Regions from separate parts of the Rhizobium sp. KDH_Rht_773_N genome, predicted to be linked through region 2. Evidence: riboswitches for the same ligand, from Rfam matches in the RefSeq annotation. Region 2 holds a riboswitch; each other region holds the start of a gene.

What was found. A riboswitch is a leader RNA that binds a small molecule or an ion and turns the genes downstream of it on or off. The one in region 2 is predicted to bind cobalamin.
Region 1: it holds a riboswitch for cobalamin, as region 2 does, so the genes downstream of both, metE (5-methyltetrahydropteroyltriglutamate--homocysteine S-methyltransferase) here and cobU (bifunctional adenosylcobinamide kinase/adenosylcobinamide-phosphate guanylyltransferase) in region 2, are expected to answer to the same signal.
Region 3: it holds a riboswitch for cobalamin, as region 2 does, so the genes downstream of both, bluB (5,6-dimethylbenzimidazole synthase) here and cobU (bifunctional adenosylcobinamide kinase/adenosylcobinamide-phosphate guanylyltransferase) in region 2, are expected to answer to the same signal.

Annotation. Positions count from the first base shown of each region.
Region 1 covers NZ_CM129525.1:2,323,059-2,327,343, forward strand. The annotation lists gene ACU8HS_RS11665 (heavy metal translocating P-type ATPase) at 1-1,457, shown strand, start outside; cobalamin riboswitch at 1,498-1,702, shown strand; gene metE (5-methyltetrahydropteroyltriglutamate--homocysteine S-methyltransferase) at 1,810-4,134, shown strand.
Region 2 covers NZ_CM129525.1:3,539,720-3,544,004, forward strand. The annotation lists gene ACU8HS_RS17450 (chloride channel protein) at 1-678, opposite strand, end outside; cobalamin riboswitch at 886-1,278, shown strand; gene cobU (bifunctional adenosylcobinamide kinase/adenosylcobinamide-phosphate guanylyltransferase) at 1,631-2,140, shown strand; gene cobW (cobalamin biosynthesis protein CobW) at 2,144-3,190, shown strand; gene cobN (cobaltochelatase subunit CobN) at 3,200-4,285, shown strand, end outside.
Region 3 covers NZ_CM129525.1:4,137,379-4,141,663, forward strand. The annotation lists gene ACU8HS_RS20565 (MFS transporter) at 103-1,500, opposite strand; cobalamin riboswitch at 1,653-1,843, shown strand; gene bluB (5,6-dimethylbenzimidazole synthase) at 1,886-2,572, shown strand; gene ACU8HS_RS20575 (DUF2865 domain-containing protein) at 2,587-3,663, opposite strand; gene ACU8HS_RS20580 (ribonuclease H family protein) at 3,862-4,285, shown strand, end outside.

The sequences.
Region 1 (4,285 bases), 1.2 Mb from region 2:
CGCTGGCGGTCGGTTCCGTCATTCTCGTTCGGCCGGGAGATCGGATTTCCGCTGATGGCACTATTCTCTCCGGCGAAAGCGCGATCGACGAGGCGCCGGTGACGGGCGAAAGCACGCCGGTGCGCAAAGGCGCAGGTGAGACGGTGTTTGCCGCGACGGTGAATGGTGATGCCGCATTGCGTGTGCGCGTCACGGCCGCTGCCGAAGACAATACGATTGCCCGCGTCGTCAAACTGGTGGAGGAAGCCCAGGAATCGAAGGCACCGACGGAGCGCTTCATCGATCGGTTCTCTCGCTATTACACGCCAGGTGTCGTCGTCGTGGCGGCGCTGGTCGCCGTCCTGCCGCCGCTGCTGACGGGCGGGGCATGGGGCGAGTGGGTCTACAAGGGTCTGGCGATCCTGTTGATCGGCTGCCCCTGCGCGCTGGTCATTTCCACGCCGGCGGCAATTGCTGCCTCGCTTTCGGCGGGAGCGCGCCGCGGTCTGCTGATGAAGGGCGGAGCGGTCCTGGAATCGCTCGGCAAGGTGACGGTCGTCGCCTTCGACAAGACGGGCACGCTGACCGAAGGCAAGCCGCAGGTCACCGATATCATTGCCTATGGACGTTCGGAGGCGGAGGTGCTTTCGCGCGCTGCCGTTCTCGAGCAGGGCTCCAGCCATCCGCTTGCGCTGGCGATCCTCAACCGTGCCAAGGCCGATCGCGTGCCCGTGCCGCCCGCTTTCGAGGTGGAAGCGTTGCCCGGCAAGGGCGTGACCGGCAAGGTGGGCGGCGAGACGCTCGATCTCCTGTCGCCGCCGGCCGCACGCGAGCGGGGGGCGTTGAACGCCGAACAGGATGAGCAGGTCGCGGTGCTGAACGGCGCGGGCAAGAGCGTTTCGGTACTGCTCGTCAGCGGCGCTGCGGCCGGCCTGATTGCCATGCGCGACGAGCCGCGCGAGGATGCAAAGAGCGGGCTTGCGACGCTGAAGGCGGCGGGCGTGCGCGCCATCATGCTGACGGGCGACAACAAGCGCACGGCAGCGGCCGTTGCCGGCGATCTCGGCATCGACTGGCAGGGTGAGCTGCTGCCGCAGGACAAGCAGCGCATCGTCGGCGAACTGAAGCGCGAAGGGCTGCTCGTCGCCAAGGTCGGCGACGGCATCAACGATGCGCCGGCACTTGCATCCGCCGATGTTGGCATCGCCATGGGCGGCGGCACCGACGTGGCGCTGGAAACGGCAGATGCTGCCGTGCTGCACGGGCGTGTCGGCGACGTGGCGCGCATGATCGACCTTTCGAAGCGGACGATGCGCAATATTTTCCAGAACATCAGCATCGCGCTCGGGCTGAAAGTCGTGTTCCTCGTTACCACCATCATCGGTCTGACCGGCCTGTGGCCGGCGATCCTCGCCGATACGGGCGCGACCGTGCTGGTGACAATGAATGCGCTTCGCCTTCTTCAGATAAAGACATAAAGATTTCTTTATGTCATCTTGACGTTCGGATGCGGCGGGTGCATGCTTGCCGCATCGTGGTTCTCGGGATCAGGCGATCCCGAGCTAAGAGGGAATTCGGTGCGGCTATCGCCAAGACCGGAGCTGCCCCCGCAACTGTAAGCGGATAGACACCGTCCTACGACGTCACTGGGAAGACGCCTGGGAAGACTGGACGATGTCGACGACCCGCAAGCCAGGAGACCTGCCGCGATAGATAACGTCCACGGGCGGGGTGTCCCGGTGTGCCGCTTTGCGCGAGACGGCACGCCTGTGGCCGCACCTCGTCGATGCGTTGCGCCTGAGCCTTGCCCATAACCTTCGGGGTAAGGAAATGACCATCAAGACTGCCAATCTCGGCTTTCCGAGGATCGGAAAACATCGCGAACTGAAATTCGCGCTGGAAAGCTATTGGGCCGGCAAATCCGACGCCGGCGCGCTTCTCGACGTGGCCAAGCGGCTGCGGGCCGAAAACTGGGGCCTGCAGAAAGAGAAGGGGATCGATATCATCCCTTCCAACGATTTCTCGCTTTACGACCATGTGCTCGACACGGCCGTCATGGTCGGTGCCGTTCCTGCTGCCTATGGCTGGAAGGGCGGTCTGGTTTCGCTCGACATCTATTTCGCCCTGGCGCGCGGGGCGACCGGCGACGAGGCGCATGCCGATTGCGGCCATCAGCACCATCGGGGGCATGGCGTGCCGGCGCTGGAAATGACGAAATGGTTCGATACGAACTATCATTATATGGTGCCGGAACTCGGTCCCGATCAGTCCTTCTCACTGACAGCCAACAGGCCGCTCGATGCCTTCATCGAGGCGAAGACGCTCGGCATCCATACACGTCCTGTCATTCTCGGTCCGGTCACGTTCCTGAAACTCGCCAAGGGAAGCGCGGAAGATTTTGCGCCGATCAGCCTGCTGGAACGCCTGCTGCCGGTCTATGCAAGGGTGCTTGCGGAACTCAGCGCCGCCGGGGCCGACTGGGTACAGATCGACGAACCGTGCCTCGTGCTGGATCTCTCGGGAGAAGAGCAGGCGGCTCTCATACATGCCTACGGGGCGCTGCACGAACTGGTGCCGAACCTGAAGATCATGCTCACCACCTATTTCGGCGCAATCGGCGACAATCTGTCGATGGCGCTTGCGTTGCCGGTCGCGGGGCTGCATGTCGATCTCGTTCGCGCTCCGCAGCAGATCGACGCGCTTCTCAAGGCGCCTGACGGCCTGGTGTTGTCGCTCGGCGTCATCGACGGGCGCAACATCTGGAGGGCGGACCTCGCTGCGATCCTGGAGAAGATTGAACCGCTGGTCCGGCATTTCGGTGCCGACCGGCTGCAGATCGCGCCCTCCTGCTCGCTGCTGCATGTGCCGATCGATCTGGAACTGGAGACCGGGCTTGATGGTGAGCTGAGATCGTGGCTCGCCTTCGCGACCCAGAAACTGGACGAAATTGCAGCGCTCGGCAATGCCGGCAATGCTTCCGGGGCGATTGCGGCCGCCTCGCAGGCCGTCGCCTCGCGGGCTCGATCCGCGCGCGTGCATGACCAGAAAGTCAGGCAGCGCGTCGGCGCGATCGATGCGGCGATGAAGACACGCGGCAGTGCCTTTGCCGAGCGGACAGGCCTGCAGGAGCGTAAACTTCGGCTGCCGCTCTTTCCAACGACGACGATCGGCTCCTTCCCGCAGACGTCGGACGTGCGAAAATCCCGCTCGGCCTTCACCAGGGGCACGATCAGCGAGACAGAGTACGATGCCTTCCTGAAAAAGGAGACCGAAGCGGCGATCCGCTGGCAGGAAGAGATCGGCCTCGACGTGCTCGTCCACGGCGAATTCGAGCGTAACGACATGGTGCAGTATTTCGGCGAGCAGCTTTCCGGCTTTGCCTTCACGCAGCATGCCTGGGTGCAGAGTTACGGCTCGCGCTATGTCCGCCCGCCCATCATCTTCGGCGACGTCTCCCGCCCCGCACCGATGACGGTGGAATGGTGGCGTTATGCGCAATCGCTGACGCAAAAGCCGGTCAAGGGCATGCTGACCGGGCCGGTGACGATCCTCAACTGGTCCTTCGTGCGCGACGATCTCTCGCGTGCCGATGTCAGCCGGCAGATCGCGCTCGCGATCCGTGACGAGGTGCTCGATCTCGAACGGGCCGGCGCGGCGATGATCCAGATCGACGAGGCCGCCCTTCGCGAAGGTCTGCCGCTGCGCAAGGCCGATTGGAAGACCTATCTCGACTGGGCTGTCGAAAGTTTTCGCCTGTGCTCATCCGGCGTATCGGACGAAACGCAGATCCACACGCATATGTGCTATTCGGAGTTCAACCAGATCATCGATGCGATTGCGGCGATGGATGCCGACGTGATCTCGATCGAGACCTCACGGTCGAAGATGGAACTGCTGGAGGCCTTCCGCAGCTACAAATATCCGAACGAGATCGGCCCCGGCGTCTACGACATCCATTCGCCCCGCGTTCCCGAAGTCGAGGAGATGACCGAACTCCTGACGCTGGCGCGCCAGCGTCTGACGGATGGGCAGCTCTGGATCAATCCGGATTGCGGATTGAAGACGCGCAAGTGGGAAGAGGTTCGCCCGGCGCTCGTCAACATGGTCGCTGCCGCAAGGCTGCTGCGTGGGGCGGCAGCATCGACCCACTCCTGAGCGTCCAAGTGATTCCCGGAAGCCGGCGATCTGCCGGCTTCCACCCGCAAGCCCTCCTCCGCAGCCTGCTTTCTTTAAGCATCCGTTAACCACGTTTTTCACAGGAATGCAGCGATTTCAAACATGCCGTAACGCGATGCACAAACCATCC
Region 2 (4,285 bases):
CCGCGCGACCAGCGTGGCGACGAGGGCCGCGACAACGACGGGTGTCAGCGAGACGATCGTGTAGGTGCCGACGATCAGCTCGAAGGCGTAGAAGGCGCCCGTCAGCGGCGCGTTGAAGGCGGCGGCGATGGCGCCGGCCGCGCCGCAGCCGACGAGAACGCGCAGATCGGCGCGGCGCAGCTGCAGCTTCAGGCCGAATTTCGAGGCGATGCCGGCGGCAAGCTGCGTATAGCCGGCCTCCAGCCCCACGGACGCGCCGAAGCCGTTGGACACGAGATTCTGGACGGCGACGAGGATGCTGTCGGTCAGCGACAGGCGGCCGCCATGCAGCGCGTTGGCCTCGACCGGATCGACCATCGGTTTCTTGCGCCATCTGGCGAGGATGAAGATCAGCAGGCCGAGCAGGGCGCCGCCGGCAATCGGGGCGGTCATCAGCAGGAACTTGCTGTCGATCTGCGAGGCGCTGAGCCTTGCCGTCCCGTCAATGCCGAAGATCAGCCTGTGCATCTGTTCCGAGACATAGCTCATGGCCGTGACCGCAAGCCCCGAGGCGATGCCGACGAGCGCGCCGGCAAAGACCATGCCCATTTCGCTGTGGCGCACGAGCGCCCGCAGGCGTCCCAAATCGAAAATGGTGGTGAGGGGCCGGAAACGGCGGATATCCATTCGGGAGAGCATCATGGGAAAACTAGGCGGCATGAGTGGGGGTCAAGGGCGGAGCCGGCATCCGCATGAGCGGCAATTGCGGCAAAATACCGGCTGGGCGGTAAAGTTTTTATGACGTAAGTTTTTGAATAAACTCGATAATCTTGGTAGTGTAAGTCGAGATGAGCGGCTTTGGCACATCGGCCGGCAATTGACACGGGGGTTGCGCGCGCCTAACCATGAAACCACATAATGGATGGTTCCGGATCGGCTTGCGCCTTCCGGATGAAAAGGGAATGTGACGGGGCGGACCCAAGCCGGGCGCCTTCATCACAGCCGACCCCGCGACTGTAGAGCAGTCAGGGTCTTCCGTCCGGCATGTGCGCCGCTGCGCCGACGGCCTCGCATTCCGCGGGCGGGCAAGGCGGAGCAGGTGCCGGAAAAGCCACTGGAAATGCATCGTGATCAGCCGGGGCAGGACGCCTCTATTTCTACGAATCGTCCGCCTTTTCACGACAGGCAGCCGGGAAGGCGAGGCGGATCCGCTGGCACGATCAGGGGCGACCGGAAAGGTCGCCCCGGTCGGGGCCGATAGCTGCGAGCCAGGAGACCTGCCATCCGTGCCGGGCATAATGCCCAATCTGGGTATCTTGCCCGCTGCCAGCACGGAGGTTGTCTTGGCTGAAGAATGCGATTCGGCGCTGCCTCGTGTGGTGCGATGTGGGGGTGGTGTTTCGACGCCCGTCGGTAATGGGGTTCTGGCGCCTGATGGTGGTAGGCCCCTGGCGCGCGCTTTCCTCTCCTCCCTCATTCCTGTGCTTGTCACAGGAATCCAGCCACGGCGCGTCTGCGCCGTGAATGAATCTATGCCATCGTTGAACGAGTCTCTCGTGCCCAAGGACTTGGGCACGCTGGATTCCTGTGACAAGCACAGGAATGAGGGAAGCAGAGAGGGCCGCGCCCATTCTCGACAGGCCGCATTGTCATGACCACAACCTTCATCCTCGGCGGCGCCCGTTCCGGCAAATCTCGCTTCGCCGAAAACCTCGTCACCGAAAGCGGCCTCGAACGCCATTACGTCGCCACCGGCCGGGCCTGGGACGACGAGATGCAGGCGCGTATCGACCAGCACAGGGCCGATCGCGGCCCCGCCTGGACCACGCATGAGGAGCCGCTCGATCTTGCCGAGCGGCTTGCCGCCATCGACGGCGAGGGCCGGGCAATCCTCGTTGATTGCCTGACGCTGTGGCTGACCAACCTGATGATGGAGGGGGGCGATATCGCCGCCCGGTCGGCCGCGCTTGCCGCCTTCCTGCCGCGGGCAAAGGCGCGGCTCGTCATCGTTTCCAATGAAGTCGGCCTCGGCATCGTGCCGGAGAACCGCATGGCGCGCGAGTTTCGCGACCATGCCGGACGGCTGCACCAGATGATCGCGGCGCAAGCCGACGACGTGTATTTCATCGCGGCCGGACTGCCGCTGAAAATGAAGGGTTAGACCATGCAGCAGAAAATTCCCGCAACCGTCATTACCGGCTTTCTCGGCGCCGGCAAGACGACCATGATCCGCAACCTGCTCACCAATGCCGGCGGCAGGAAGATCGCGCTCATCATCAACGAGTTCGGCGATCTCGGCGTCGACGGCGACGTGCTGAAGGGCTGCGGGGCGGAGAATTGCACCGAGGACGACATTATCGAGCTGACCAACGGCTGCATCTGCTGCACGGTGGCCGACGATTTCATCCCGACCATGACGAAGCTTCTGGAGCGCGACCAGCGCCCGGACCATATCGTCATCGAAACCTCGGGCCTTGCCCTGCCGCAGCCGCTCGTCGCCGCCTTCAACTGGCCTGACATCCGCAGCGAAGTGACCGTCGACGGCGTCATCACCGTGGTCGATAGCGCGGCTGTTGCCGCCGGGCGTTTTGCCGACGACCACGATGCCGTCGATGCGCGCCGCGCGGCGGACGAATCGCTCGATCACGAAAGCCCGATCGAGGAACTGTTCGAGGACCAGCTGACCTGCGCCGACCTGATCGTGCTCAACAAGACCGATCTGATCGATGCCGACGGGCTTGGCCGCGTGAAGAGCGAAGTCGCCTCGCGCATCGCCCGCAAGCCCGTGATGATCGAGGCCAGGAACGGCGAGGTGCCGGCCGGCGTGCTGCTCGGCCTCGGCATCGGCACGGAAGACGATATCGGCAACCGCAAGTCCCATCACGAGCTGGAGCATGAGGACGGCGAGCCGCACGACCATGACGAATTCGACAGTTTCGTCGTCGAACTCGGTGCCGTCCCGGATGCGGCCGGCTTCGTCGAGAAGCTGAAGGGCATCATCGCCGAACATGACGTGCTGCGCCTGAAGGGCTTCGTCGATGTTTCCGGCAAGCCGATGCGCCTGCAGCTGCAGGCCGTGGGGGCGCGCGTCGACCAGTATTTCGACCGCGCCTGGGCGCCGGGTGAAACGCGCAATACACGCCTCGTCGTCATCGGCCTGCACGAGATGGACCAGGACGCGGTGCGCAAGGCGATCGAAGCGCTCGTCTGAGGATATTGAATGCATCTGCTTCTCGCCCAGCAGGGAACGATCAGCGACGGGGACGAGGCGATCGACCTCGGCCAGTCGCCGGGCGATATCCTGTTCCTGTCGGCCGCCGATACCGAGCTTGCGGCGATTGCCGCGGCACATGCCGGCGCGGCGGGCTATTCCCTGCGGCTTGCGAGCCTGATGAGCCTGAAACATCCGATGTCGGTCGATACCTATGTGGAACGCACGGCGCGGCATGCGAAACTCATCATCGTGCGGGCGCTCGGCGGGGCGAGCTATTTTCACTATGCGCTGGAGGCGCTGCATGCGGCCGCCGCGCGCAGCGGGGCGCTGATTGCGGTGCTGCCGGGCGACAGCAAGCCGGATGCGGGGCTGACGCCGTTTTCGAATGTGGCGCTGGAGGATCTGAACGCGCTCTGGGCCTATCTGATCGAGGGCGGGGATGCCAATGCGCGGGGCTTTCTCGCCTATGCGGCGGCGATGCTCTCCGGCGAGGAGAAGCCGGCGCCATCAGCGCCGCTGATGAAGGCGGGGATCTGGTGGCCGGGGCGGGGGCTGGTTGGGGTTGAGGAGTGGAAGGAGTTTGCCGGTTCGGTCTTCGCCCCAGCGGCGAGAAGATGCCCGACAGGGCAGATGAGGGGGGCGAGCGACGCAAGGAGTGAGCAACAGGAACACGATGCAGACGTTTGTGGGGTGGCCCCCTCATCCGACCCTTCGGGCCACCGACCGGGGTCGAGCCGCGGGTCTCGACCCGTCCTTCGGACCCCCGACGGGGAGAAGGGACGGTCGTTGCCCATCGTCGCCATCGCCTTCTACCGCGCCCTCGTGCAGAGCGGCGAAACCCGCCCCGTCGAAGCCCTGATCGAAGCCCTGCAGGCGCAGGGCCTGCGGCCGCTGCCGGTCTTTGCCTACAGCCTCAAGGACCCCATCTCCAAAGGTATCCTCGAATCTATCTTCGCCGAGCTCAAACCCGACGTCGTCATCAACACGACAGGCTTTGCCGTCTCTGCACCCGGCGCCGATCGCGAGCCGACGGTGCTGGAGGCCAATGACGCCGTCGTGCTGCAGGCGATCTTTTCCGCCTCGTCGCGGGAG
Region 3 (4,285 bases), 600 kb from region 2:
GCGATGCGTAAACGGACGAAATCGACATGCCGCCTATGTAGACATGCGAACTGGAATTGTCACGCGGAATCTGTGAGGAAAAATGACGGGTCCGTGAAGTTTTCAGCGGCTTTCCGCCATTGCCTCTTCCGGATGCCGGTTCTTGCGGCGCCGCGTCGTCAGTTCCTCGCCGGCATTGGCGGGCAGGCGCAGGAAGGTGATGCAGGCAAGCGCCGAGATCGTCGCCACGATGAAGAAGGCGATGTGGAAATCGCCGACCGTGAGCCTGCCGCCATGGAAGCTTGCGGAGACTTCCAGGATCGTGCCGGCCACGGCAACGCCCATGGCCATGGAGATGCGTTGCGCCACGGCATTGATGGCGGTTGCCTGGCTGCTGTCCGCCTCGTCCACATCGCCGAAGGCCATGGCGTTGACGCCCGAGAAGGCCATGGAGCGCAGCAGGCCGCCGACGAGAAGACAGCCCATGATGACGTAGACAGGCGTTTCGGCGGTGAAGAAGCCGTTGATGCCCAGGAAGATCGCCGCCAGGAAGGTCGTCAGCGCGATGACGTTGCGGAAGCCGAAGGCATTGTAGGTGCGCGATGCCGCGAATTTCGAGCCCATGGAGCCGAGCGCGCTGACGAAGGTGATCGAGCCGGACTGCAGCGGCGTCAGCCCGAAACCGAGCTGCAGCATCAGCGGCAGGAGGAAGGGCAGCGCGCCAAGCCCCATGCGGAAATTCGAAGCGCCGAGAATCGCCGCCCGGAACATCGGATAACGGAACATTTTCGGATCGAGCAGCGGATGCGGCGTGCGTTTCGCATGCACGAAATAGAGGATGCCGGAGAGGATGCCGACGGCGACGGTGACATAGCCGTAGACGATGGGAACGGCCGGCAGGCTGATGACGGAAATGCCGAAGACGAAACCGGCAAAACCTATCCCGGAAAGGAAGAAGCCCGGAAAATCCATCGGCTTGGGGCTGCGCGGCTCGACCGCCGGCAGGAAGCGGGTGACGAGAGCGATGCCGATAATGCCGATCGGCACGTTGATCCAGAAGATCCAGTGCCAGCTCAGATAGGTGGTCAGGAAGCCGCCGATCGGCGGCCCCATGATCGGGCCGATGAGCGCCGGTATGGTCAGCCAGGCCATGGCATTCACCAGCTGGTGACGTGGCGTGCCGCGCACGAGCAGCAACCGCCCGACCGGCGTCATCATCGAGCCGCCGGCGCCCTGGATGAGGCGGGAGATCACGAAGGCGGCGATGGAATTGGAAAAGGCGCAGGCGACCGAGCCGACCATGAACACGAAGATCGCCAGCCGGAAAACGTTGCGGGCGCCGAAGCGATCCGACATCCAGCCGCTGATCGGAATGAAGATCGCCAGCGCCACGAGGTAGCTCGTTACCGCAAGCTTGAGCGCGATCGGCGAGGTGCCGATATCGGCGGCAATGGCCGGCAGGCTGGTGGCAATCACGGTCGAATCCATCTGTTCCATGAACAGGGCGACCGCAAGGATCATCGGCGTTAGACGGGACACGGGCAACCGGAATGCAACGGGATGGGATTCGGCGCCTTCGGCACCGGTCGGATTCTGGCTTCCTTCTAGGCCAGCATTTTTAGCCTGTCCACGAAATCAATGTCGCAGCGGCTTGCCGTCGTGCCGTTTCCGCGCCATAGATCCGATTGTCAGGTGCCCGCCGTCACAGGCGGGAGAATCGGGAATCCGGTGCAAGGCCGGAACGTGCCCAACGCTGTAAGGCCGACGCCCGCCGCTTCATGACGCCACTGGCCGCAGGGCCGGGAAGGCAGCGGCCGGGCGGATGACGCCGAGTCAGAAGACCGGCCTGGCAAGATAGACCTAACCCGCGCGGACGGCGGGCGGTTGCGTTGTTGGGGATTTGACGATGCGACCCATTGACGATGCCGTTTGCCCGGCATCCGGTTTTTCTGCGGCCGAACGAGAGGCCGTCTATCACGCAATCATGACGCGGCGCGACGTGCGCGGCGAGTTCCTGCCCGATCCCTTGCCGGACGACCTGATCAGGCGGCTTCTGACGGCCGCCCATCACGCGCCTTCGGTCGGCTTCATGCAGCCGTGGAATTTCGTTCTGGTCAAAAGCGCCGAGGTGAGGGCGCGGGTGCGCGACGCATTCGTCAAGGCCAACGAAGAGGCCGCCCTGATGTTTGCGGCCGAACGGCGGCAGGCCTATCGCGCGCTGAAGCTTGAAGGAATCGTCGAGGCGCCGCTCGGCATCTGCGTCACCTGCGATCCCACCCGCAGCGGCAGCGTCGTGCTGGGGCGCACGCACAATCCGCGCATGGACAGCTATTCCACCGTCTGCGCCATCCAGAACCTGTGGCTTGCGGCACGAGCCGAAGGCGTCGGCATCGGCTGGGTCAGCATCTTTCGCGAGGGCGACCTGAAGCAGATTCTCGGCATACCCGATCATATCGAGGTCGTGGCCTGGCTCTGCGCCGGTTTCGTCGACCGGCTCTATGAAGAGCCGGAACTGGCGGTCAAGGGCTGGCGGCAGCGCCTGGCGCTGGAAGAGCTGGTCTTCCATGACGGCTGGGGGCAGGCGGCAGGCTAAGGCCGCGCCGTTTCCTACGGCTGCTGCTGCGGCTGCGGGCCTGTCACGGCCGGATTGGCGAGATCGATCTTGCCCTGATCGCCGGCAAGGAATTGCGGGCCGACCTGGCGAACCTTGGTTGCGGGATCGTAGGGGCGATCCGGCACCTGCGGCTGCGGCGGCGTATCCGCGGCCTTCGGGGCCTGAGTGCGGATCGTGGTGATCGAGCCCTGCGGCGCGGGCGCCGGCGCGGAGACCGTCTGGTTCCGGCGCATTTCCTCGTAATAGGCCGTCAGGTTGCAGGAGCAGGCGGATTTTTCGCCGGGCGGGCGGGTCTTGTAGGCGAAGGCGTTCTTCATCGCGCCATAGGGCGCGCCCGTCGCCGTCGAGATCATGTTTGCGGCTTCGGTGCTGGAAATATCGCGATAATAGAGTTCCGTCTCCACGCCGGGGCACATCTTGGCGCAGGTCGCGGCATCGCGGCCGAAATCGACCGAGGTGGCGTTGTTGCTGATCGGGAAGAAGCCGCCGTCGCAGGTGCGCACGCAGATGGTGCTGACGGGCGAGAGCATTTCGGCGCGCGGCAGGCCGTAGCGCTCACCGCCGCCGAGGGGAATGAACGTATCGCCGCGCATGGCCTGTTCCTCGATCGAGGGGGCCGGCGCATAGAGGTCGCCCTGTGCGGGTTCGCTGAAACTCTCGCTGTTGCAGCCATTGTCTTCAAGCGCGGCCAGCAGGCCTTCGCGGGCCGGATCGACAGCGGACTGGCGCAACGCGTCGCGGCGGTCCTGCAGGTAGCGGATATTGTCCACCATCTTTGCCTGCGCCTGTTCCAGCTCTTCGCAGAAACCGGCATTCTCGCCGCCGACGACGACCATGCTGCCGGACGTGCAGCCGTAGCGGCGCAGATCGCCGCGCACCTTGCGCAATTCCAGATTCTGTTCGGCCAGCGCGCCCGCATATTGGCGCATCTCGGTGCCGTTGGCATTGCCGATCACCTGCGGCAGGTCGGCAAGACGCCCGCGCAGATCCTCGCAGATCGCATTGGTCTGCGCCTCTGCGGGAACCGCGAATGCCAGAAAGAAGACGAGATACAGGTTTCGGCGCTTCACGACGTCGTTCCGGAGTGAGAAAATGCATCCATCGGCGAATTGCGGCTTCAATCCGCCGCGCTTTGTCTTAACGTATTTCCCTTAATAAGCTCGGATGAATTCCTAGCGCATTTTTGCGATCTTATCCAGAACACCCGATGCTCCGCTCCCGCCGCTCCCGCAATCGCGCGGGGCATCCGTGACAGCTAAACAGTTGATATGACAGATATCCCACGCGACATGCTTTCCCGCGCAGCCGCATCGGCAATGCCGCAGGGCAGACAGGGCCTTCACGTTTTCGTGGACGGCTGTTTCGAGCCCGGTTCCGGGCAGGGAGGATGGGCCTTCGTCGCCTACCGCGACGGCGCCGAAATCGCCGCAGGCTTCGGCGGCGCGGAGAATTCGGCCAATAACAGGATGGAACTGACCGCCGTGCTTGAGGCGGCGGCCTGGATCGGCGGCGCGGCGGCGGGCCTGCCGGCGCTGATCTGGTCCGATTCCGTCTACGTCGTCGAAGGCTGCAACCATTGGCGGGCGATCTGGCGGAACAACGGCTGGAAGAAGAGCAATCCAGGCGGCAAGGCCCGAAACCGGGCGATAGCGGATGCGGACCTCTGGAGGGCCGTCGATCTCAGGCTGTTGC